DNA from 4 places in the Geodermatophilus sp. SYSU D00705 genome. Region 3 is predicted to be linked to each of the others. Evidence: riboswitches for the same ligand, from Rfam matches in the RefSeq annotation. Region 3 holds a riboswitch; each other region holds the start of a gene.
What was found. Region 3 has a riboswitch for cyclic di-AMP ahead of ACI78Q_RS16630 (hypothetical protein). Riboswitches for the same ligand answer to the same signal wherever they lie in the genome.

Region 1 (4,905 bases), on a different contig from region 3:
CCGGCGTGGTTCCGGCGCCGTGATCGCCGCAGGCGGGGCGGTCAGCCGGCGATGCGGCGGGCGCTGTTGTAGCCGCCCATCGAGTCGATCGACGCGACCTTCACCGGCTGGCCGTAGGTGGAGGCGTGCACCATCTGCCCGTTGCCGACGTAGATGCCGACGTGGCTGACCGGGCTGTAGAAGAACACCAGGTCACCGGGCTGCAGTGCCGACCGCGAGACGGGGGCCCCCATCGTCGACTGGATCCGGCTGGAGTGCGGGAGGCTGATGCCCGCCGCGGCGTAGGCGTACTGCACCAGCCCGGAGCAGTCGAAGGAGTTGGGCCCGGCCGCGGCCCACACGTACGGGTCGCCCTGCTGGGCCAGCGCGGTCTCGACGGCCCGCTGCGCGGCGGCGCTGCCGCCGGCCACGGGCGCGGCGGGGGCGGGAGCAGGCGCGGGTGCGGGTGCGGCGGCCGACCGGGCGCCGCCGGCGGCCGGGGCCGGCGGGGCGGCGGGTGCGGGGGCGGCTGGTGCCGGGGCCGCCTGAGTCGTGGCGGCCTGAGCGGCGGCGGCCCGTGCGGCCTCCTCGGCGGCCCGGCGCTCGGCGGCCTCCCGCGACGCCCGCTCCTCCTCGGCGACCAGCCGGTCGTACTCGGCCTGGAACCGCGCCACCTGCCGGTCGAGGTCGGCCTGCTTCGCGGCGACCTGGTCGACCAGGGCCTGCGCGTCGGCGGCCGCCTGCTCGGCGGAGGCGCGGGCGGCGTCGGCGTCGCCGGCGGCCTGCTGGGCCCCGCCGAGGACGCCGTTGTTGTGGTCGGCGATGGTCTGCAGCGTGCCGACGCGGTCGAGCAGCTCCTCCGGCGAGTCGCTGGTGAGCATGGCCGACAGCGTGCTCAGCCGGTCGCCGGTGAAGGCGCCGCGGGCGACCGCGCGCACCTGCTCGCGAGCGGTGGCGAGGGCGTCCTCGGCGGCGGCCAGTTCCGCGCCGGCCGCGGTGGCGGCGTCCTGGCTGGTCCGCAGCCGCTCGCGGGCCTCGTTGAACTGCTCGGTGACGACCTCGAGGTCGTGGGCCTTGGCGGCGACGAGCGCGGCGGCGTCCTGTGAGGTGGCCGGATCGCCGGGAGCGGCCGACGCCGCGGGGAGGCTGGTCAGGGTGAGCCCGCCGGCGGCGACGAGGCCGACCAGGAGGCGGGGCAGCGCGCGGGCAGGGGCGTGCGACGTCGCCATGGTGGGCGGGTCTGTCCTCTCTTCCACAGCCGCCTACCGAGTTAGCTGACGGGTTCGGGCGGGAAGGCGCCCGGCGTCCACGGCCCTCGCGAGGCCGCGGTCGCTTCACCCCAGTACTGCGGTGGGTCCCCGGTCCCTGGTGCCGGCGGAACGGGCCGGCGCAGGGTTCGGCGGCGTCCGGCCGGTGTCACAGGGGAGTGACGGAACGACCCGTCCGGACGCCGTCACGCTAGGTCGGCACCAGGGGGGCGACAAACCGGGCGACCGGCTCGCGCGGACACCCCGGCCGGTGCTGACGCGCTGTGACGACACCGCCCGGGATCAGAGGTTGCCGCGGCGTTCCTGCTCCCGCTCGATCGCCTCGAACAGCGCCTTGAAGTTGCCCTTGCCGAAGCCGAGCGAACCGTGTCGCTCGATCAGCTCGAAGAACACCGTCGGCCGGTCGCCGGTCGGCCGGGTGAAGATCTGCAGCAGGTACCCGTCCTCGTCGCGGTCGACCAGGATGCCGCGGCGCTGCAGCTCCTCCACCGGCACGCGGACGGTGCCGATGCGGGCCCGCAGCTCCGGGTCCTCGTAGTAGGAGTCCGGTGTCGGGAGGAACTCCACGCCCTCGGCGGTCATCGCGTCGACGGTGGCGAGGATGTCGCCGGTGGCCAGTGCGACGTGCTGGGCGCCAGGGCCGCCGTAGAACTCCAGGTACTCGTCGATCTGCGAGCGCTTCCTGCCCGCGGCCGGCTCGTTGAGCGGGAACTTCACGCGGTGGTTGCCGTTGGCGACGACCTTGCTCATCAGTGCGGAGTAGTCGGTGGCGATGTCCGCGCCGACGAACTCCGCCATGTTGGTGAAGCCCATGACCCGCCGGTAGAAGTCCACCCAGCGGTCCATGGCTCCGAGCTCGACGTTGCCGACGACGTGGTCGATCGCCTGGAACAGCCGCCGCGGCGCACCCGGGCGCCGCTGGTGTGCCGACGTCCGCGCCACGTACCCGGGCAGGTAGGGGCCGGTGTAGCGCGAGCGGTCGACGAGGCTGTGCCGCGTGTCGCCGTAGGTCGCGATCGCGGCCAGCCGGACGGTGCCGTGCTCGTCGGTGACGTCGTGCGGCGGCTCGAGGACGGTCGCCCCCTGGGCCGCGGCGTGGGCGACGCAGCGGTCCACGTCGGGCACGGCCAGGGCGATGTCGACGATGCCGTCCCCGTGCCGGCGGTGGTGGTCGGCCAGCGGGCTGGTCGGGGAGTAGGCGCCCGTGACCACGAACCGGGCGGCGCCGGAGCGGAGGACGTAGGCCCGGCAGTCCCGGTTGCCGGTCTCCGGCCCCGAGTAGGCGACCAGCTCCATCCCGAACGCGGACTGGAAGAAGTGGGCGGTCTGGGTGGCGTTGCCCGCGATCCAGACCAGGGCGTCCCAGCCGCTGACCGGGAAGGGGTCGGTGGCGGGGTCGTGCTCGACCAGCCCGACCAGCTGCCGCAGCTGCTCGGCGCTGAGCTCGGCCAGGCGCTCGTCGTCGGTGAGGACCTGCTCGAGGGTCCCGTGCGGCTCGGTGGCGGTCATGTCGCCCTCCCGGATGATCCCGTCTCCCTGCGTGCGTCCAGCACACCTCCGGGCGCCCGGGATGGGCAAGATGACCGTCTCGGGCTGGCCGATCGGGGCAGGACGGCGGCCGTCGACGGCGTCGAGGTGGTCAGATCGACCAGCTCGGGGAGGAGGAGCGGTGGCCCACCGGCTGGACGCGCTCGACCTGGCGGTGCTCACCGCGCTGACCGAGCAGCCGCGGGCCGGCGTGCTGGAGCTGTCCCGCCGGCTCGGGGTGGCGAGGGCGACGGTGCAGGCGCGGCTGCGGCGGCTGGAGGAGTCCGGTGTCGTCACGGGGTACGGGCCGGACGTCGACCCGGCCGCGGCGGGGTTCGGCGTCCAGGCGTTCGTGACCCTGGAGATCGCCCAGGGCGCGCTGGAGGAGGTCGCCGCCGACCTGCGGGCGATCCCCGGCGTCCTGGAGGCGCACGTGACCACCGGCGCCGGCGACGTGCTGGTCCGGCTGGCCGCCGAGTCGCACGCGGCGCTGCAGGAGACGCTGGTGCGGCTGGGCCGCTCGCCCTCGGTGGTGCGCTCGACCAGCGTCGTCGCGCTGTCGGAGCTGGTGCCCCGGCGGGTGCTGCCGCTGCTCGCGTCGGGGACGCCGCGTCCGGCCGGGCGGGCGCCGGGCTACCGGGAGGCCGCGACGGGCGACTGAGCGGCCGGGACGCCGGGGGACCGCGGCAGCGCGAGGGCGGCGACCAGGCCGAGGCCCAGCACCGCCGTCGTGACGCCGAACGCGGCCTGGAAGCCGGCGACGTCGGTGAGCCAGCCCGCGGCCAGCGGCCCGACGATCCCGCCGAGGTCGGCCGACATCTGGAACACCGCCACCACCCGGCCGCCGCGGGCCGGGCTGACGTCCCCGACCAGGGCGGCCGGGACGCTGGACAGCAGCGAGGCGGCCAACCCGAACACCGCCATCGAGAGCAGGAACGCCCCGGTCGCCGGCGGCAGCGCGAGCACGGCGGTGGCGGCGGTGGCGAGCGCCGTCCCGAGGACGAGCGCGGGGCGTCGTCCCCACGCGTCGGCGAGCCGGCCCGAGCGCAGCAGGCCGACGGCCTGGGCGAGGGAGCCGGCCAGCAGGCCGAACCCGGCCCAGGTGACCGTGCGCCCGAGCTCCTCGGTGACGTAGAGGGGGACCAGCGAGTTGCGGACGCCGAACAGCATCCAGCCGACGCCGAGGTTGACCACCAGCGCCGCGAGGTAGGCCCGCGACCGGAACGCCGCGCGCAGCGGCAGGGGGCCTGGGTCCGGGTCGGGGTCGCCGCCGGCGACGGTGGCCGACGTCGCCTCCTCCCCGGCCGGCGCCGCCTCCTCCCCGGCCGGTTCTGCCTCCTCCCCGGTCGGCGCCGGGGACCGGAGGAACAGCAGGCTCACCCCGCCGGCGACGAGCAGGAACCCGGCGTACAGGACGAACGGCAGGCTGGGGGAGAGCTCGGCGAGCAGGCCCCCGGCCGCCGGCCCGGCGATGCCGCCCAGGATGAAGCCGCCCTGGTAGGTCGCCGCCGCCCGGCCGCGGTGCGCGGCCGGGGCCACCCGCAGCAGCAGCGAGAGGGCGGCCACGGTGAACATCGCGCTGCCGACCCCGCCGGCCGCGCGCAGCCCCAGGAAGAGCGGGAAGGAGCCGGCCAGGCCGGCCGCGCCCGTCGTGACCGCGACGGTGACCAGTCCGAGGGTGAGGACGACGCGCTCGCCGAGCCGCTCGACCAGCGAGCCGCCGCCGAAGGCGGAGACGAACCGGAAGAACGCGAAGGCGCTGACCGCCAGGCCGACGGCGGTCGTGCCGACGCCGAAGGACCGGGCGAACAGCGGGATGGCCGGGGCCACGATCCCGAAGCCCAGCGCGACCACGAAGGCCACGACCGACAGCACACCGACCTCGCGGGGCAGGTCCCCGTCCCCCCGCATCCGCACGGGGAGCGATGCTCGCACGCCGCTCGGCGCCACCCGTCGGGAGGAACCGGCGGGCGGGGAGGTTGTCCGCGGGTGCGAGCTCCGTCACAGTGTGTGCGTGGGGTACCTCCGCGGGGGTGGGGACGAGCCGCCGTCCGGCTCGTTCGAGGTGGTACACGAGGTGGGCGGCCCGGTCCTGCACCTGCGCGGGGACGTCGACGCGCCGCTCGTGCAC
Region 2 (4,905 bases), on a different contig from region 3:
CGCCGCCGACGGAGTTGAACACCAGGTGCTCGACGCTGGCGTCGGCGGCCGCGTCGGCCAGCGCGATCCCCTGGGCCACCTCCACCTCCGGGCCGCCCGCGCCGAACGGGGTCGTCATCGCGAACACCCGCTGGGCGCCGCGGAACGCCGTCCGGAGGCTCGCCGGGTCCTGCAGGTCGGCGCGCACCAGCTCGGCGCCGCGGTCGGCGAGGTCGTGGGCCTTCGCCGGGTCGCGGACCAGCGCGCGGACCCGGGCGCCGGCGTCCAGCAGCGCGCGGGCGGTGGCGCCGCCCTGCTGTCCGGTGGCTCCGACGACGGCGATCACGGGGTCGGGCATGCGGTACTCCTCCAGGGGGTCGGGTCCCCCTAGGGTGCCCGACCATGGCAGAGCGGCAGCTCAGGACGGTCCTGGAGGGCGGCGGGTTCTTCGAGGGCCCGCGCTGGCACGAGGGCACCTGGTGGGTGTCGGACTTCTACCGCCACACGGTCAGCCGGGTGGCCGCCGACGGCGCGGAGACGGTCGTGGTCGAGGTGGAGCAGCAGCCGTCGGGGCTCGGCTGGCTGCCCGACGGCTCGCTGGTGGTCGTGTCGATGAAGGACCGCCGCGTGCTCCGGTACGCCGACGGGTCGCTCAGCACGTACGCCGACCTCGCCCGGCACTGCGGGGGGCACCTCAACGACCTCGTCGTGGACGCGCAGGGGCACGTGTTCGTCGGCGACTTCGGCTTCGACCTGATGGGCGGCGGCGCGGCGGCGACCGCGTCGCTCAAGCGGATCGACCCGGACGGCACGGTCAGCGTCGCCGCCGACGGGCTGCAGTTCCCGAACGGCTCGGTGATCACCCCGGACGGCGGCACGCTGGTCGTCGGCGAGACGCTGGGCAACCGGTACACCGCCTTCGACCTGGGCGCCGACGGGTCGCTGACCAACCGGCGGGTCTGGGCGTCGCTGGGCCCCGAGGTCACCGGGACGACGGTCGACGAGGTGCTCGGTCAGCTGGTGGTCGCCCCGGACGGCTGCGCGCTGGACGCCGAGGGCCTGATCTGGGCCGCCGACGCGGTGGGCGGCCGGCTGGTGCGGGTGGCCGAGGGCGGGCGGGTGGACGACGAGATCTCCGCGCCGTCCGGGCTCGGGGTGTACGCCTGCATGCTCGGCGGGGACGACGGCCGCACGCTGCTGATGTGCTGCGCGCCGGACTTCTACGAGCACAACCGCGCGCCGGTGCGCGAGGCGGTGCTGCTGGCGACCGAGGTCGACGTCCCCCACGCCGGCCGGCCGTAGTCAGGCGGACGTCCGCCGGCTGTCCCGCTCCTCCGGCTGACCGGGGGTCAGCTCCCGGTGGCGCCGGGAGGCGGCTCCGCCGGGCGCGGCTGCCCGTCACTGCCGGGCACACTGGGGTCGACGGTCCCCATGGTGCCGCCCTGGGCTGCGCGCGGCTCCTCCTGCTGCGACGGCGGCCCGACCAGGTCGGGTTCCTCGCGCTCGCCCGGGTTGCCGCCGGTGGCCTCGTTGGCGCCCCCGTAGGGGCGGCCGGTCATGTTGCCCTCTGTCATCTCCGGACCTCCTCGTCCTGGGTGCGGGGGTGGGTACCCGGGGCGGGCGGCGCTCACGCGGGGGCGAGGACGCGGACCGGGGAGCCGGCGAGGAAGGCGGCGACGTCCTCGACGGCGTCGCGGAAGAACACCTCGTAGGTGGCGCGGGTGACGTAGCCGAGGTGCGGGGTGAGGACGGTGTTCGGCGCGGTCCGGATCGGGGCGTCGGCGGGCAGCGGCTCCCGGTCGTGGACGTCGACGCCTGCCCCGGCGATGCGGCCGTCGCGCAGGGCCCGGACGAGGGCGGCCTCATCGACGATCGGGCCGCGCGAGGTGTTGACCAGGATCGCGGTCGGCTTCATCCGGGCGAGCTCGGCGGCGCGGGTCAGAGCATGCGGCAGCGGCCCCTGCCCGGGGATCCGGGAGGGGCCGCTGCCGGGCGGTGGATCAGTAGCCGCGGCCCCGGCCGTAGCCCTTGCCGCCGCCCTTCTGCTTGGCCTGGTAGTCGGCGATGAACTTCTTGATCTTCGCCTGGTTCTCCGGCTTGCGGGCCTCCTGGATGACCTTCGCCGCGATCCCCGACGCCACGAGCTTCCGGATCATGCCGGCCATGTGGTTCCTCCTCGGTTGGTTGCGTTGATCGTGCCCGCCCAACGGTCCGGCCAACCACCGAGGTTCCCGTGGCGATACGTGCGGTCGTCCCCACGGACGGTCAGGACGCTCCGTATGGGGTCCAACTGCCCTTGACTTCGCTGACCTGCCCAATTGTCAGCAGCGACGGGACCTTGGTCCCGGTGTCCGACGTGGTGGGACTGCGTGTCGCGCGCGTGTCGGCCCGCGTCTCGCCCGGGCGCCCTCGCGCCGGCGCTCGCCCGGCGTGGCCGCGCGCGTGCGTCTAGCGTCCTCTGCGGTCCCGACGGGCCCCCGTTGCCGAAACCGTGGCGACACCCGTCGGACCCCGCCGAACAGGGGCGTGGCCACTGCCGCGCCCGGACCGGGGACCCACCGAAGCACAGGGGTGAAACACGGCCTGTTGCCGTGCCGGGCGACCTCCCGCCCGAACCCGACAGCTAACCCGGTAGGCGGACGGATGGAACAGGAGAACCGTCGTCGATGACGACTGCCCGCACGTCCTCAGCCCGTCGCACCATCCGTGGGATCGCGGTCGCCGCGATCGCCGGCGCCGGGATCGCCCTCACACCCGCCACCGCCTCGGCCGCCCCGGACACCATCGCCGTGTCGGCCGCGGCGGTCGCCAGCCCGGCGGCGCAGAGCGCCGTGAACACCGCACTCGCCCAGGTGGGCGATCCCTACCGCTGGGGCGCCTCCGGCCCCAACGCGTTCGACTGCTCGGGCCTGACCTCGTTCGCCTACCGGGCGGCCGGCGTCGGGCTCCCGCGCACCGCCCGGGCGCAGTCCGGCGCCGGGGTGGCGGTCTCCCGCGACAACCTGCAGCCAGGTGACCTGCTGTTCTTCTACCGCCCCGTCTCGCACGTCGCGATGTACATCGGCAACGGCAAGATGGTGCACGCCTTGCGGCCGGGGCAGCCGGTGAGGGTCGACAACGTGAGCTACATGCCGAGTTACGCCGGCGCCCGCCGCATCGCCTGACCTGCTCTGCCGGTGTCCTGTCGCTAGTGGCGGCAGGGCACCGGCGGCTGGTCGGCCGGCTGCAGCGAGAAGACCGAGCCGGCGTCGCGCGGCCAGGAGTGCAGGAACAGCAGTCCGAGGCGGGTGTTGACGAACGCCTCGGGTCCCGCCTCGCGGACCAGGTCCGCCAGGTGGGCGGTGTCGTGGTTGCGGTGCCGCTGCAGCTCGTCGCCGACGGCCAGCGTGACGACGTCCCCGACGGCCCCCATCACGACGACCGGCTGCCAGTGGGCGTCGTCGGCCTGCGCCAGCTGGACGTGCGCCGGGTGCGGGGCGTGGCCGCGGGCGAGGCGGCGGCAGGGAATCGGCGTCTCGACGCGGCTCGAACCCGGGTGCGACTCGAGGTGGTCGGACACTGGCTCCCCCTGGTTCCGTGCTCCACCGGAAGACCGGCGGACTGTCAGCGAACCACCTCGCTGCCCCGCTCGCCGGGGTGCCGAACGTCCCGGACGGCGAAGTCGCCCGTGTGGGTGCCCGCTCTGCCGTCGAGGTGACGGACGGCGACGGGTCAGCCGGGCGCGACGCCAGGAAGGGGCCGCGCTCGGGTACGAGGGTGGCCATGGCCGCGAGTGGAGACGTGCCGATCCTGCTGCTGGACGTCGACGGCGTGCTCAACGCGGCCTGCAGGGACCTCCCCGAGGGCTGGCGACGCGGGACGTTCAACGGCTTCGTGCTGTCGTGGGACCCGACGGTCACCGCCCGGCTGCGCGAGCTGCACGAGTCGGGCCGGGTGGAGATCCAGTGGCTGACGACCTGGGCCGGCGACGCCGACCGGCTGCTGGCCGAGCCGATGGGGCTCCCGCGCGGGCTGAGGGTGCACGCCCGGGAGGGGGCCGCGCCCACCGGCTTCCGCGGGCCGCTCGGGACGGCGACGGACTGGTGGAAGCTGGCCTGCGCCCGCGCGGTCGCCGAGGCCGAGCCGGGACGGCGCATCGTCTGGATCGACGACGACCTCGCCGAGCAGGCTGCCGACACCGGCGAGTGGCTGGCCGCCCACCCGCACGTGCTGGTGGTCGCACCGACCCTGGGCGTCGGGCTCACGCACGCCCAGCTCGACGAGATCGAGGCGTGGCTGTGAGGTTCGGCTACGAGACGCGGACGAAGTCGCGGCCGTTCCAGTGCCACCGCACGGTGATCGGGATGGACGGGCCCTCGGCACGGTTGTCCTCCGGCGCGTAGGCCCACATCCCGGCCACGATGTCGCCGTCCCGGACCGACAGCGCGGTCGGGTCGTAGAGCGGCGTCAGGACCGTCGACTCCTGCAGGGTGCGCGGGCTGGGCAGGACCGCGAGCCGTTCCCCGTCGGCGGCGAACACCTGGACCTCGTCGAGGATCCCGTTGGACGGCTGCGGGGAGCACTGCAGCAGCACGACCGTGTCGGGCTCGCCGTCCCCGTCGACGTCACCACTCGCGCTGCCCACGAAACGGACGTCGTAGTACTCGTAGTACGGGCTCCGGCTCGCGTCGGCGGGCACGCGCGCGGCCCCGCCGTCGAGGTCCGCCCGGAAGCCGCCCGGGACGATCCCGTCGCAGGTCACGCTGTACATGGCGTCGGGCCAGTCGGGCGCCGGTTCCGGGGAGGGCCCGGGCTCGGCCCCGCTGCCCCCGGCAGCGGCGCACCCGGCGAGCAGGCACGCCGCGAGGCCGGCCGGTGCTCGCAGCAGCCGGCCCGGCGCGGTCCACGATCCGGACATCGGCGATCACCTCGGCTGCGGAGGGCGGG
Region 3 (4,905 bases):
TGCGGGCGCGCGGATGGCGCACGCCGACCGCGGAGGCCGCGGCACTGGTCCGCGCGTTCGCCGACACCGAGGACTTCTGGCGACTGGTCCGCTCCGCCGTCGTGCGCGAGGCCACGATCGACTACTGGGCCGTCGACTGCCCGGTCGTCGTCGCGCAGGGCACCCACGACGTCATGACGCTGAGCCAGGCCGCGTGGCTGGCGCTCCTGGTGCCCTCCGCCCGCTTCCGCCTGCTGCCGTTCGCCGGCCACAGCGCGATCGCCGACGTCCCGCGGCGGGTGGTCCGCCTCGTGGACCGCGCCGCGGCCGCCTCCGGCCGCTGACTACGGGATCAGCGGCCGGAGGACCAGACCCGCCGCGGCCAGCGCCTCCGCCGCCAGCGGGATCCGGCCGACGACGGGGTGCCGCCGCAGCGACGTGTACAGGCTGCGCTCCCGCGCCTGGCCCTCGAACCCGTCCCGGGCGGTGTCGAACCCGTCCAGGGGGGCGAAGAGGTTGTCCGGCGCGTCGGCCGGCTTGGGCACGCCCGTGTCGTGGGCCTCGAACCCGAAGCGGGTCATGAGCGCGTCGACCAGGCGGGGGGCGAGCTTCTCGCCGAGGATCAGCGCCTTCGCCGACCCGCCGGCGACGACGTCCCGGACCGGGTGCGCCGCGGCGTGCAGGACGGCCTCCACCACGACCTCGGGCTGGTAGATCGGCGGCGGCGCGACGGGCTTGACGCCGATCTTCGTCCGCGCCTGGTCGAACAGCGGAGTGTTGATGGTCGCGGGCAGGACCTGGGTGATGCTGACCGGCAGGCCCTCCCGGCGCACCTCGGTCCGGAGCGTCTCCAGGAACCCGTCGATGCCGTGCTTGGTCGCGCAGTAGGCCGTCTGGAGGGGCACCCCGCGCTTGGCGCCCATCGAGGAGATGGAGACGAACGCACCGCCGTCCCGCCTCAGGTGCGCCACGGCGGCCATGGCCCCGTGGACCTGGCCCATCAGGTTGACGTCGACGACCCGCTGGAACTCCTCCGGCGTCGTCTCCTCGAACGGGGCGACGAGCAGGACGGCGGCGGCGTGCACCCACGTGTCCAGCCGGCCGTACTCGTCGACCGCGCGCTGGGCCACCCGTCGCACCTGGGCCGCGTCGGCGACCTCGGCGACCACGGCGCAGGCCTCGCCGCCGGCCGCCCGGATCTCCTCGACGAGGGACCGCAGCCCCGCCTCGCCCCGTGCCGCGACGACGACCCGCGCGCCCTCGGCGGCGAACCGGGCCGCGGTCGCGCGGCCGATGCCGCTCGACGCGCCCATCACGACGACGACCTGCTCGCCCACCGGCTTCAACCGTGTCTGTGCCATGGCGGGTGCCCTACCCCGGCGAGACGCGGCCGCTGGGCGTGTCGGCCGGATGTGTCCGGCGCGACACCGGGGCCGGCCCGGGTGCGCACGCGCCACGGCCCCGGCGCGGGGGTTTCACGGCCACGCCGGGGCCGGTCGGCCGACGGGGTGCCCTCGGGCGGCGCCGCCCAAACCCCCGTGTCGGACGTTGGCGGGCGGGGCGCACCCGAGGGAACGCCCCAGGGCCCCGCCCGCCGACCAGCATGCCGCCGACCGGTGCACCCCGCAACAGATGTCTAGGACGTCTGCCGATCGGCGTGGGCAGCCCTAGGGTCGGCTCGTGGAGGTCTGGTTCAACCCGTCCTGTTCCAAGTGCCGCACCGCACGCGACCACCTGGAGGAGGCCGGCGTGGAGTACACGCTGCGCCGCTACCTCGACGACCCGCCGACCGAGGCGGAGCTGCGCGCCGCGCTGGGCGCGCTGCGGCTGCAGCCGTGGGACGTCACGCGGATGTCCGAGCCGCTGGCCCGCGAGCTCGGGCTGCGGGACCTCCCCCGGGACGCCGACACGTGGATCCGGCTGCTGGTGCAGCACCCGAGGCTGGTCCAGCGCCCGCTCGTGCTGACCGACGACGGCCGGGCGTGGGTCGCCCGGGACGACGAGACGCTGACCGAGGTGGTCGCGGCCGCCCGCGACGCGCACGGGCGGCCGTGACCGCCGGGGAGGCGGTCAGCCCCGGTAGTTCACGTGGACGTGGTCCATGTGGTTGGCCGTCGGGCTGCCGCGGTCGGCCATGGCCTTCCAGGCACCGTTCGGCGAGCTGAGCATCCGCTGCTTCCAGATGATGTAGTCCACGCCCAGCTCGTCCCAGTGGGCGATGTGGTACTGGGCGATCGTGTCCCCGAGCGCGGAGCTGGTCATGTAGTCCAGCGCCAGGCCCGAGGGGTGGCCGCCCGGGTCGGCGGCGCTGGCACGGGTGCCGCCGATGGTGATGCCGGCGGCGCCGGGCACGTTGCTGACCACCGCGTTGGCGGCCGCCTGCGCCGGGGGCTTGGTGGGCCCGGCGGTGTTGGTGATGCGCGCGACGGTGGTGGCCGCGACGCTCCCCGAGGCCGCGGCCGTTCCGGCGGACCCACCGGAACGCTGCGGGGCGGCCTTCGCCGCCTGGGCGGCCTTCGCCGCTTCGGCGGCCTTCGCGGCCTCGGCGGCCTTCGCGGCCTCGGCGGCCTTCGCGGCCTCGGCGGCCTTGGCCGCCTCGGCGGCCCGCGCTGCGGCCTCCTCCTCGGCCTTCCGGCGGTCCAGCTCGGCCTGGTCGGCGGCGGCCTGGGCCTGCTGCGCCGCGGTCTGCTCGGCCTCGCGGCTGCTGCGGCTGGCGGTCAGCTGCTCGAGCGCCTCCAGGTCCGGCGTCGCCTGGGCGGCGGGGGCGGAGTCGGCGGTCAGCCCGAGCTCAGCGGCGACGCTGACCGACTCCGACGGCCCGGCCTCGGCCTGCGCGGCCGGGTCCGAGCCGAACAGGACGTTGACCATGAGGGCGCCGGCGGTGGCCACGCCGAGGTACAGCGCGGGACGGCGGACGGTCGCCGGGGGACGGCGGCGCGAACCGCTGCGGCGGTCGGCGGCGCGACCGGTTGTCGTGCGGGGGTCCATGAGGGGGTGTGCTCCGGGGTCTACGGCGCAGCGGCGCGCCGGGGGGCGGCGGGCTGCGGGGGCGAGCGAGCAGCGGGGCTGCGGTCGTCCGGGCGCCTGCGCGGGTCACCGGGGAAGCGGCGGTCAGCCGGTCGAGCGGAGGTGCTCGAGGTGGGCCCGCGGGCGGCGTGCGTCAGGGACGGCCGCGTGCGATCAGGTGCGCGGGCGCACCCGGCTCGGGCGGTACCGGCTCGGGCGGGGTCGTGCTGCAGGGCAAGGGCGCGCCATCCGGCGGCTCTCCGTTCTTCCGATGGCCGCCTACCGAGTTAGCTGACGGGTTCGGGCGGGAAGCAGCCCTACTCGCTCCGGACGGATGCCCGGAGCGGGATTCACCCCAGTACTGCGATGGGTCCCCGGCTCACCCCGGAGGGCGACTCGGCGGCGTCCGTTCGGGGCTCCCCGGGCGGGGACGCGACGGTCGAGCGGACCACCCCACCGTAACCGTCGTTATGCAGTTGTGACAATCCGTGGCCGTCGTTTCGTCGGGTGACCCGCGTCGCGCAGCGCCCGATCGACGGCCGGACGGTGTAGGGGCTGGACCCTCAGCCGACGGGGACCGCCACGGCGCGCTCGACCGCGGCCGCGGCGTCGAAGGACGCCGGCACCGGCACCAGGGGCGGGCGCACGGTGCCCATGGGGTGCCCGTGCCGCCGCTCGGCGATGCGCTTGAGCAGCCCCGGCGCGACGAACTCCTTGGTCATCGCCCGCACCTGCTGCAGGTGGGCCGACAGCGCCGCGGCGTCGGCCGCCCGCCCGCCGCGGACGTGCTGGTGGAGCGCGACGACCTGCTCGGGGACGATGTTGGCCAGCGCGGAGATCGAGCCGGTGGCGGTCAGCAGGCGGGCCGGCAGGTCGTCCTCGGTACCGACCAGCACGCCCTTGCCCGCCGCGTGCACGGCCTCGGCGTAGCCGGCCTCCCCGCCGGAGTCCTTCACCCCCCACACCGGCAGCGCGGTCACGAGCTCCGCGGGGACGGGCACCGCGTACTTGGGGATGTGGTAGACGACCACCGGGTGCCGGGTGGCGGCCAGGACCCGCTCGTAGAACACCCGCAGGCCCTCGGCCGCGGCCGGCCGGAAGTAGTACGGCGGGAGCACCATCACCGCCCGCACCGGCAGGTCCGCCAACTGCGCCAGCAGGTCCAGGGTGTCCGGCAGGTTCCCCTCCGCCACCGTCGGGACGACGTGCAGCGGCCCCACCTCCGGCAGCAGGGCCTCCAGCACGGCCAGCTTCTCCCGCGGGGACACCGACGGCCCCTCGCCGTTGGTGCCGAACGGGATGACCCCGGCCACGCCCTGCCCGGCCAGCCAGCGGACGTGGCCCAGGTAGGAGTCGACGTCGATGCTGAAGCGCTCGTCGTCGCGGAAGGGCGTCACGTTCGCCACGTAGACACCCTCGAGCACGCCGGCGGGGTCGTCGGGGTGCATCGTCACCTCCCGAGGTCGACGGTCCGGTCCAGGAACGCGGTCAGTTCACGGCGGCTGGGCAGGCCCTCGTAGTCGCCGCGGTCCTGCACGCAGAAGGCGCCCATGGCGTTGGCGGTGCGCAGGCGCTCGGCCGGACCGCAGCCCCACAGGGTGGCCGCGAGGTAGCCGGCGGCGAACGCGTCGCCGGCACCGACCGGGTCGAGCTGTCGGGCGGGGAACCCCGGGGAGGTCAGCCGCTCGGCGTCCACCCGGGCCGCGCAGCCGCGCGCGCCGAGCTTGAGCACGACCTCGGCGGGCCCGGCGTCGGCCAGCCGCTCCAGGCACGTGTCGTCGTCCCAGCCCCACAGGGCGCGGACCTCGTCGTGGCCGGCCAGCAGGACGTCGACGTGCGGGAACATCGCCTCGCTGGCGGCGCGGGCCGCGGCCGGCTCCCACAGTCGGCTGCGGTAGTTGACGTCGTAGCTCACGCGCA
Region 4 (4,905 bases), on a different contig from region 3:
GCGCCCCTCGACCCGCATGACCTGCAGCCCGAGGCCGTAGGCCGACCAACCCGGCGCCGAGGAGTCCACCCCGGCCGGCACGGTCATCTCCTCCAGCGTCGCCGGGTCGAGCACGTCGCCGGTGTCGCCGAGCAGGAAGACCGCGAACCGGGCGAGGTCGGCCAACGAGGCCCACAGCTGCCCCGCGGCGGCCATCACCCCGGCGTGGTGCTCGGGCTCCGGCAGGACGACGTCGGCCCACGGGTGCACCGCGTGCCCCTCGGCGGCCGGGGCCACCGGACGCGGGGTCGTGCGCGTCATGCCCAGCGGCGCCAGCACCTCGTCGTGGACGACGTCGTCCCACGGGCGGCCGCGCAGCCGGGCCACCAGCTCACCGAGCAGCCCGAAGCCGAGGTTGGAGTAGTGGAACCGGCGTGCGGCGCCGAGGACGGCGTGCTCGTCGGCGAGCCCCAGATCCTCCAGCGACCCGCCGGGCGTGCGCTCCCACCAGCCGCCCGGGCTCTCCGCGGCGGCCCCGCCCAGGTGGGCCAGCAGCTGCCCGACGGTGCGCTCCCCCACCGGCGTCCCCGGCACGTGCAGCTCCAGCGGGTCGTCCAGCGCCAGCCGCCCCTCGTCGCGCAGCCGCAGCACCGCCACGGCGGTCACCGTCTTGCTGATCGACCCCAGCCGGTACTGGACGTCGGTGTGCGGCTCGGGGACGTCGCCGCGCCCGGCCGACCAGGCCAGCCCGTCCTCCCGGACGACGCCGGCGACCAGGCTGGGCGCGCGGCCGTCGCGCTGCACCCGCGCGACGCGGGCGAGGAGGGTGCGGGCGGTGGAGGGCAGGACCGGTTCGGGCACGACCGCGAACCTAGACGCGCCCGCTCGGGGCGCGGGCGGGCAGGGCTCGCGTCAGGCGCTCGGGACGGGCTCGGGCAGCGGCAGCCGCTCGGTGCGGGTCGCCCAGCGGTCGAACCACAGGGTGGCCAGCGGCGGCACCGATGCGGCGAGGGCGAACAGCGTGGTCAGCGCGTTCCAGCGCAGCACGCGGGCCGCGAGGAGCGAGACCAGCACGTAGGCGACGAAGATGCCGCCGTGGATCGGCCCGAAGATCTGCACGCCGCGCTCGGAGGACGCGAGCACCCACTTCACGAACATGCCGAACAGCAGGCCCACCCAGGAGCAGGCCTCGGCGAGGGCGACGGCACGGAAGGCGAGGGCGACGGCGCGGGGGTTCATCGCCCCCCATCCTCCCCGATGCGCGGCCCGAGGTACGCCGCGCCCCGCGGGGAGAGCTCGTAGCCGACCGCGAGGCTGCGGGTCAGGCCCAGCTCCTTCAGCCGGCGGACGTCGCGCTTGAACGGCAGCGTCTCCCGGCCCAGGACGGCGGCGAGGTCGGGCGCCCGCACCCCGGGGCGTTCCGCGATCAGGCGCAGCACGGTGCGCGTCCACGGTCCGGCGGCGCGGGCGGCGTCCCACCGGTCGAGGCACGCGTCGAGCTCGGCCCGCTCCGCCGCGGAGAGGGCCGCCTGCTCACGCAGCGCCACCCGCGGGTCGGCGCCCGCCCCGCGCACGTGCATCCGGTAGACGTGCGTGCCGGGGCGGCGGTCCAGCAGCCGGAGCAGCCGGTCGCGGGAGGGGACGCCGGCGGCCACGGCGTCCGCCTCGGTGATGTCGGCGGGGTCCACCTCGGTGACGTCGACGACCTCGACCACCCCCGCCGCCGTGCGCTGGGTGCTGCCGGGGCGCATGCGCGGCCGGTCCCAGCGGCGGAACGCCAGCGTGACCACCCCCTCCATGATCGCGGCGGCGGTGGCCGGTGGGATCAGCACGGCCGGATGCTGGCAGGGTCGACGCCCGTGCGGGGACTGGCGCGGCGGGAGTTCTGCCTCGTGCTGCTGCGGCGGATGGCCGACCTGCGCCCCGACCTGGTCGCGGAGGCGCTGCCCCGGCTGGGGGCCACCCGCGCCGAGGCGCACGCCGCGCACACCCGCTGGCAGGCGCTGCAGCACTCGCCGCGGGCCCCGCGGGGGCTGGCGCTGCGCAGCGCCGTCCTCGGGCCGCCGGACGAGCTCGAGGACCGCCGGTTCGGCGACCTCGACGTCCAGGTCCGCCGGTGGCCGGTGCCGCTGTGGCCCCACCTCTACTGGGAGGTGCTGTCCGGTCCCGGCGGGTCGGTGCTCAACGAGCACCTGGTCCGGGCGCCAGGCTCACCCGTCCCACCCGCGTCCGCGGCGCGGCTGCTGGTGTGGGAGCACGTGCTCGACGACGTCGTCGGCCTGCCCGGGGCACGCAGCGTCGACCCCGGCGTGGTCACCCGCTGGGAGGTCGCGCTGCCCGGCGGGGCCCGGGCGCGGTTCGTGTGGGGGCTGCTGCAGGAGGTCAGCGGAGGGCCGGGGCGCTGACGGCGTCCGCCGACGCCGGGGAGGTGAGGGGCCCGGAGAGCACGGTGCCGAGCACGGCCGCCGCGGCGAGGACGACGGCCAGCCGCGGCGAGCCGCTGACCAGCAGCGCGGCCACCGCGCCCCCGAAGACGACGACCTTCACGAGGACGGCGAGCGCGGCCACCTGCACCACGGCCTGCGGCGCAGCGAACACGCCCCACAGGACGGCCACCCCCAGGGGTAGGCCGAGACCGAGGAGCCAGCGGCCGGTCGTCGTCGCGCCGGTGGTGGCGCCCCAGTACCCGAGCGCACCGAGCGCGCCGAGCTCCGCGGCGAACGCGACGCCCGCCCAGGCCCACTGCCATGCCTGCGCCATACCGACCTCCTGTTGTGAACAGTGCTCTCCTTCGAGATCAGTGTTCACGAGCGCGTCGGCGCGGTCAAGGTCCGGAGACGCGCGGAGCCCCGGTCGCGTCGTGCGACCGGGGCTCCGGGATGACCCCGTCCAGGGCACCGCCCCTAGCAGGCGAGGGGGGAGGACGGGGCCCTTTCTCAGCCGGCGATGCGGTTGAACCGCGGCGTGGCGCCCATGGCGTCGACGCTGGCGACCTTGACGACGTCGCCGGAGGTCGGCGCGTGCACCATCTGGCCGTTGCCGAGGTAGATGCCGATGTGGCTGACCGGGCTGTAGAAGGCGACCAGGTCACCGGGGCGCGCCTCGGCCCGGGACACCTGGGTGCCCATGGACGCCTGCATGCGGCTGGAGTGCGGCAGGCTGATGCCGGCGGCCTTGAAGGCGTACTGCACGAGCCCGGAGCAGTCGTAGGAGCCCGGCCCGGCCGCCGCCCAGACGTAGGGCTTGCCACGCTGGGCCATGGCCGTGTCGATCGCGGTCTGGACAGCCCCGCTGCCGGCCACCACCGGCGCGGAGGCCGCGGGCGCCGGCGTGGAGCGCTCGGCGCGGCTGGCGCGCTCGGCCCCGCCACCGTGGGCGGTCGCGGCCGCCTCGAGGGCGGCCCGCCGCTCGTCGGCGGACAGCCGGGCGTAGTCGGCCTGGTAGGCGTTGATCTGCTCCTGCAGGTCGGCCTGCTGCGCGGCGACGGCGTCGTACTGCGCCTGGGCCTCGGTGGCGGCGCGGTCGGCCACCGCCTGGGCCTCCGCGGCGACCTCGCCGGCCGCGACGGCCTGGTCCAGCAGCACGTTCTGGTGGCCGGCGACGGTCTCCAGCAGCGTGACCCGGTTGACGAACTCCTCGGCCGAGCCGCTGGTCATGAGCGCCTGCAGCGAGCCCATGCTGTCGCCGGTGAAGGCACTGCGGGCGATGCCGCGGACCTGCTGCTGGGCCGCGGTCACCGCGCCCTGCGCGTCGGTCACCGCCGCGGCGGCCTGCTGGGCGGCGGCCTGCTGGGCGGCGAGGGCCTCGCGGGCCTCGTTGAACTCCTCGGTGACGACCTCCAGCTCGTGGCCGCGGGCCGCGACCAGGGCGGCGGCCTCCTGCGCGGTGGCCGGCTCCTCCGCTCCGGCGGACGACGGCACGAGGGTGATGCCGAGGGCGCCGGTGACGGCCAGGACGAGGGCAGCGCGGCGGGCGGTGCGAGGGGACGCCATGGGGCGGCGGCACTCCGTTTCTTCCACGGCCGCCTACCGGGTTAGCTGACGGGTTCGGGCGGGAAGGCGCCCGGCGCGCCGGCCACGGCCGTGCGCGCTTCACCCCAGTGCTGCGGTGGGTCCCCGGCCCCGCGCCCCCGGGGAGGAGGGCGCGTGCTCGGCGGCGTCCTCGGGGTGTCACCCAGGTTGGTGACGGAGCGCCCCGCCGGACACACACACCGTAAGGGCCGTGACGCTGCCGTGACAATTACCTGGATGTGATTTCGTGGACTCTCGACTCCATCCGCCACACACGCGGGACCGGTGGGTCCGGTGGTGCCGGTGGGGTTTGGCGACCGCTCCCCGCGAGCACGTCCAGCGCATGGACCTCAGACGCCCCCTGGCCGCCCTCCTCCTCGCCGGGGTGCTCGCCGGGTGCAGCAGCACCGAGACCGGCGGGAACACCGACGTGAACCGCAACGAGCAGGACTGCGGCACCGCCGAGCAGGCTCCCGGGCAGGGCTGCGAGGAGAGCGAGGACGCGCCCGCCGAGGGCAGCTGACGGTGCCGGCACCGGCTACGGTCCGCCGGTGAGCGGAGCGGGCGCATACGACGCCGTCGTCGTCGGTGGTGGGCACAACGGGCTGGTGGCCGCGGCCTACCTGGCCAGGGCCGGCTGGTCGGTGCTGGTGCTCGAGCGCCGCGAACGGGTGGGCGGCGCCGCGGTCAGCGAGCAGGTGTTCCCCGGCGTCGACGTCCGGTTGTCGGCCTACTCGTACCTGGTGAGCCTCCTGCCCGACCGGATCGTCGCCGACCTCGACCTGGAGGTGACCCTCGCCGACCGCGCCGTGGCCTCCTACACCGCCGTCCCCGGGGGCGCGGGCCTGCTCGTGGAGCGGGACGAGGGGCCGGCCACGGCCGCCTCGTTCCGCGCGCTGACCGGCTCAGACGCCGA

Region 1: it holds a riboswitch for cyclic di-AMP, as region 3 does, so the genes downstream of both, ACI78Q_RS11225 (C40 family peptidase) here and ACI78Q_RS16630 (hypothetical protein) in region 3, are expected to answer to the same signal.
Region 2: it holds a riboswitch for cyclic di-AMP, as region 3 does, so the genes downstream of both, ACI78Q_RS13740 (C40 family peptidase) here and ACI78Q_RS16630 (hypothetical protein) in region 3, are expected to answer to the same signal.
Region 4: it holds a riboswitch for cyclic di-AMP, as region 3 does, so the genes downstream of both, ACI78Q_RS21745 (C40 family peptidase) here and ACI78Q_RS16630 (hypothetical protein) in region 3, are expected to answer to the same signal.

The regions. Positions count from the first base shown of each region.
Region 1 is NZ_JBJGYT010000011.1:72,492-77,396, reverse strand. It holds gene ACI78Q_RS11225 (C40 family peptidase) at 42-1,208, opposite strand; cyclic di-AMP (ydaO/yuaA leader) riboswitch at 1,224-1,366, opposite strand; gene hppD (4-hydroxyphenylpyruvate dioxygenase) at 1,530-2,756, opposite strand; gene ACI78Q_RS11215 (Lrp/AsnC family transcriptional regulator) at 2,917-3,435, shown strand; gene ACI78Q_RS11210 (MFS transporter) at 3,408-4,685, opposite strand; gene ACI78Q_RS11205 (STAS domain-containing protein) at 4,789-4,905, shown strand, end outside.
Region 2 is NZ_JBJGYT010000015.1:68,776-73,680, forward strand. It holds gene ACI78Q_RS13715 (NmrA/HSCARG family protein) at 1-337, opposite strand, end outside; gene ACI78Q_RS13720 (SMP-30/gluconolactonase/LRE family protein) at 382-1,281, shown strand; gene ACI78Q_RS13725 (hypothetical protein) at 1,329-1,553, opposite strand; gene ACI78Q_RS13730 (NAD(P)-dependent oxidoreductase) at 1,607-1,951, opposite strand; gene ACI78Q_RS13735 (hypothetical protein) at 1,980-2,144, opposite strand; cyclic di-AMP (ydaO/yuaA leader) riboswitch at 2,504-2,630, shown strand; gene ACI78Q_RS13740 (C40 family peptidase) at 2,646-3,143, shown strand; gene ACI78Q_RS13745 (hypothetical protein) at 3,167-3,538, opposite strand; gene ACI78Q_RS13750 (HAD domain-containing protein) at 3,760-4,260, shown strand; gene ACI78Q_RS13755 (hypothetical protein) at 4,268-4,876, opposite strand.
Region 3 is NZ_JBJGYT010000022.1:35,197-40,101, forward strand. It holds gene ACI78Q_RS16615 (alpha/beta fold hydrolase) at 1-323, shown strand, start outside; gene ACI78Q_RS16620 (SDR family oxidoreductase) at 324-1,340, opposite strand; gene ACI78Q_RS16625 (ArsC/Spx/MgsR family protein) at 1,660-2,034, shown strand; gene ACI78Q_RS16630 (hypothetical protein) at 2,050-2,967, opposite strand; cyclic di-AMP (ydaO/yuaA leader) riboswitch at 3,247-3,397, opposite strand; gene ACI78Q_RS16635 (dihydrodipicolinate synthase family protein) at 3,549-4,433, opposite strand; gene ACI78Q_RS16640 (sugar kinase) at 4,436-4,905, opposite strand, start outside.
Region 4 is NZ_JBJGYT010000044.1:21,534-26,438, reverse strand. It holds gene ACI78Q_RS21770 (serine hydrolase domain-containing protein) at 1-840, opposite strand, end outside; gene ACI78Q_RS21765 (DUF3817 domain-containing protein) at 892-1,218, opposite strand; gene ACI78Q_RS21760 (hypothetical protein) at 1,215-1,811, opposite strand; gene ACI78Q_RS21755 (hypothetical protein) at 1,839-2,384, shown strand; gene ACI78Q_RS21750 (DUF2568 domain-containing protein) at 2,362-2,739, opposite strand; gene ACI78Q_RS21745 (C40 family peptidase) at 2,916-3,971, opposite strand; cyclic di-AMP (ydaO/yuaA leader) riboswitch at 3,987-4,133, opposite strand; gene ACI78Q_RS21740 (hypothetical protein) at 4,333-4,512, shown strand; gene ACI78Q_RS21735 (phytoene desaturase family protein) at 4,541-4,905, shown strand, end outside.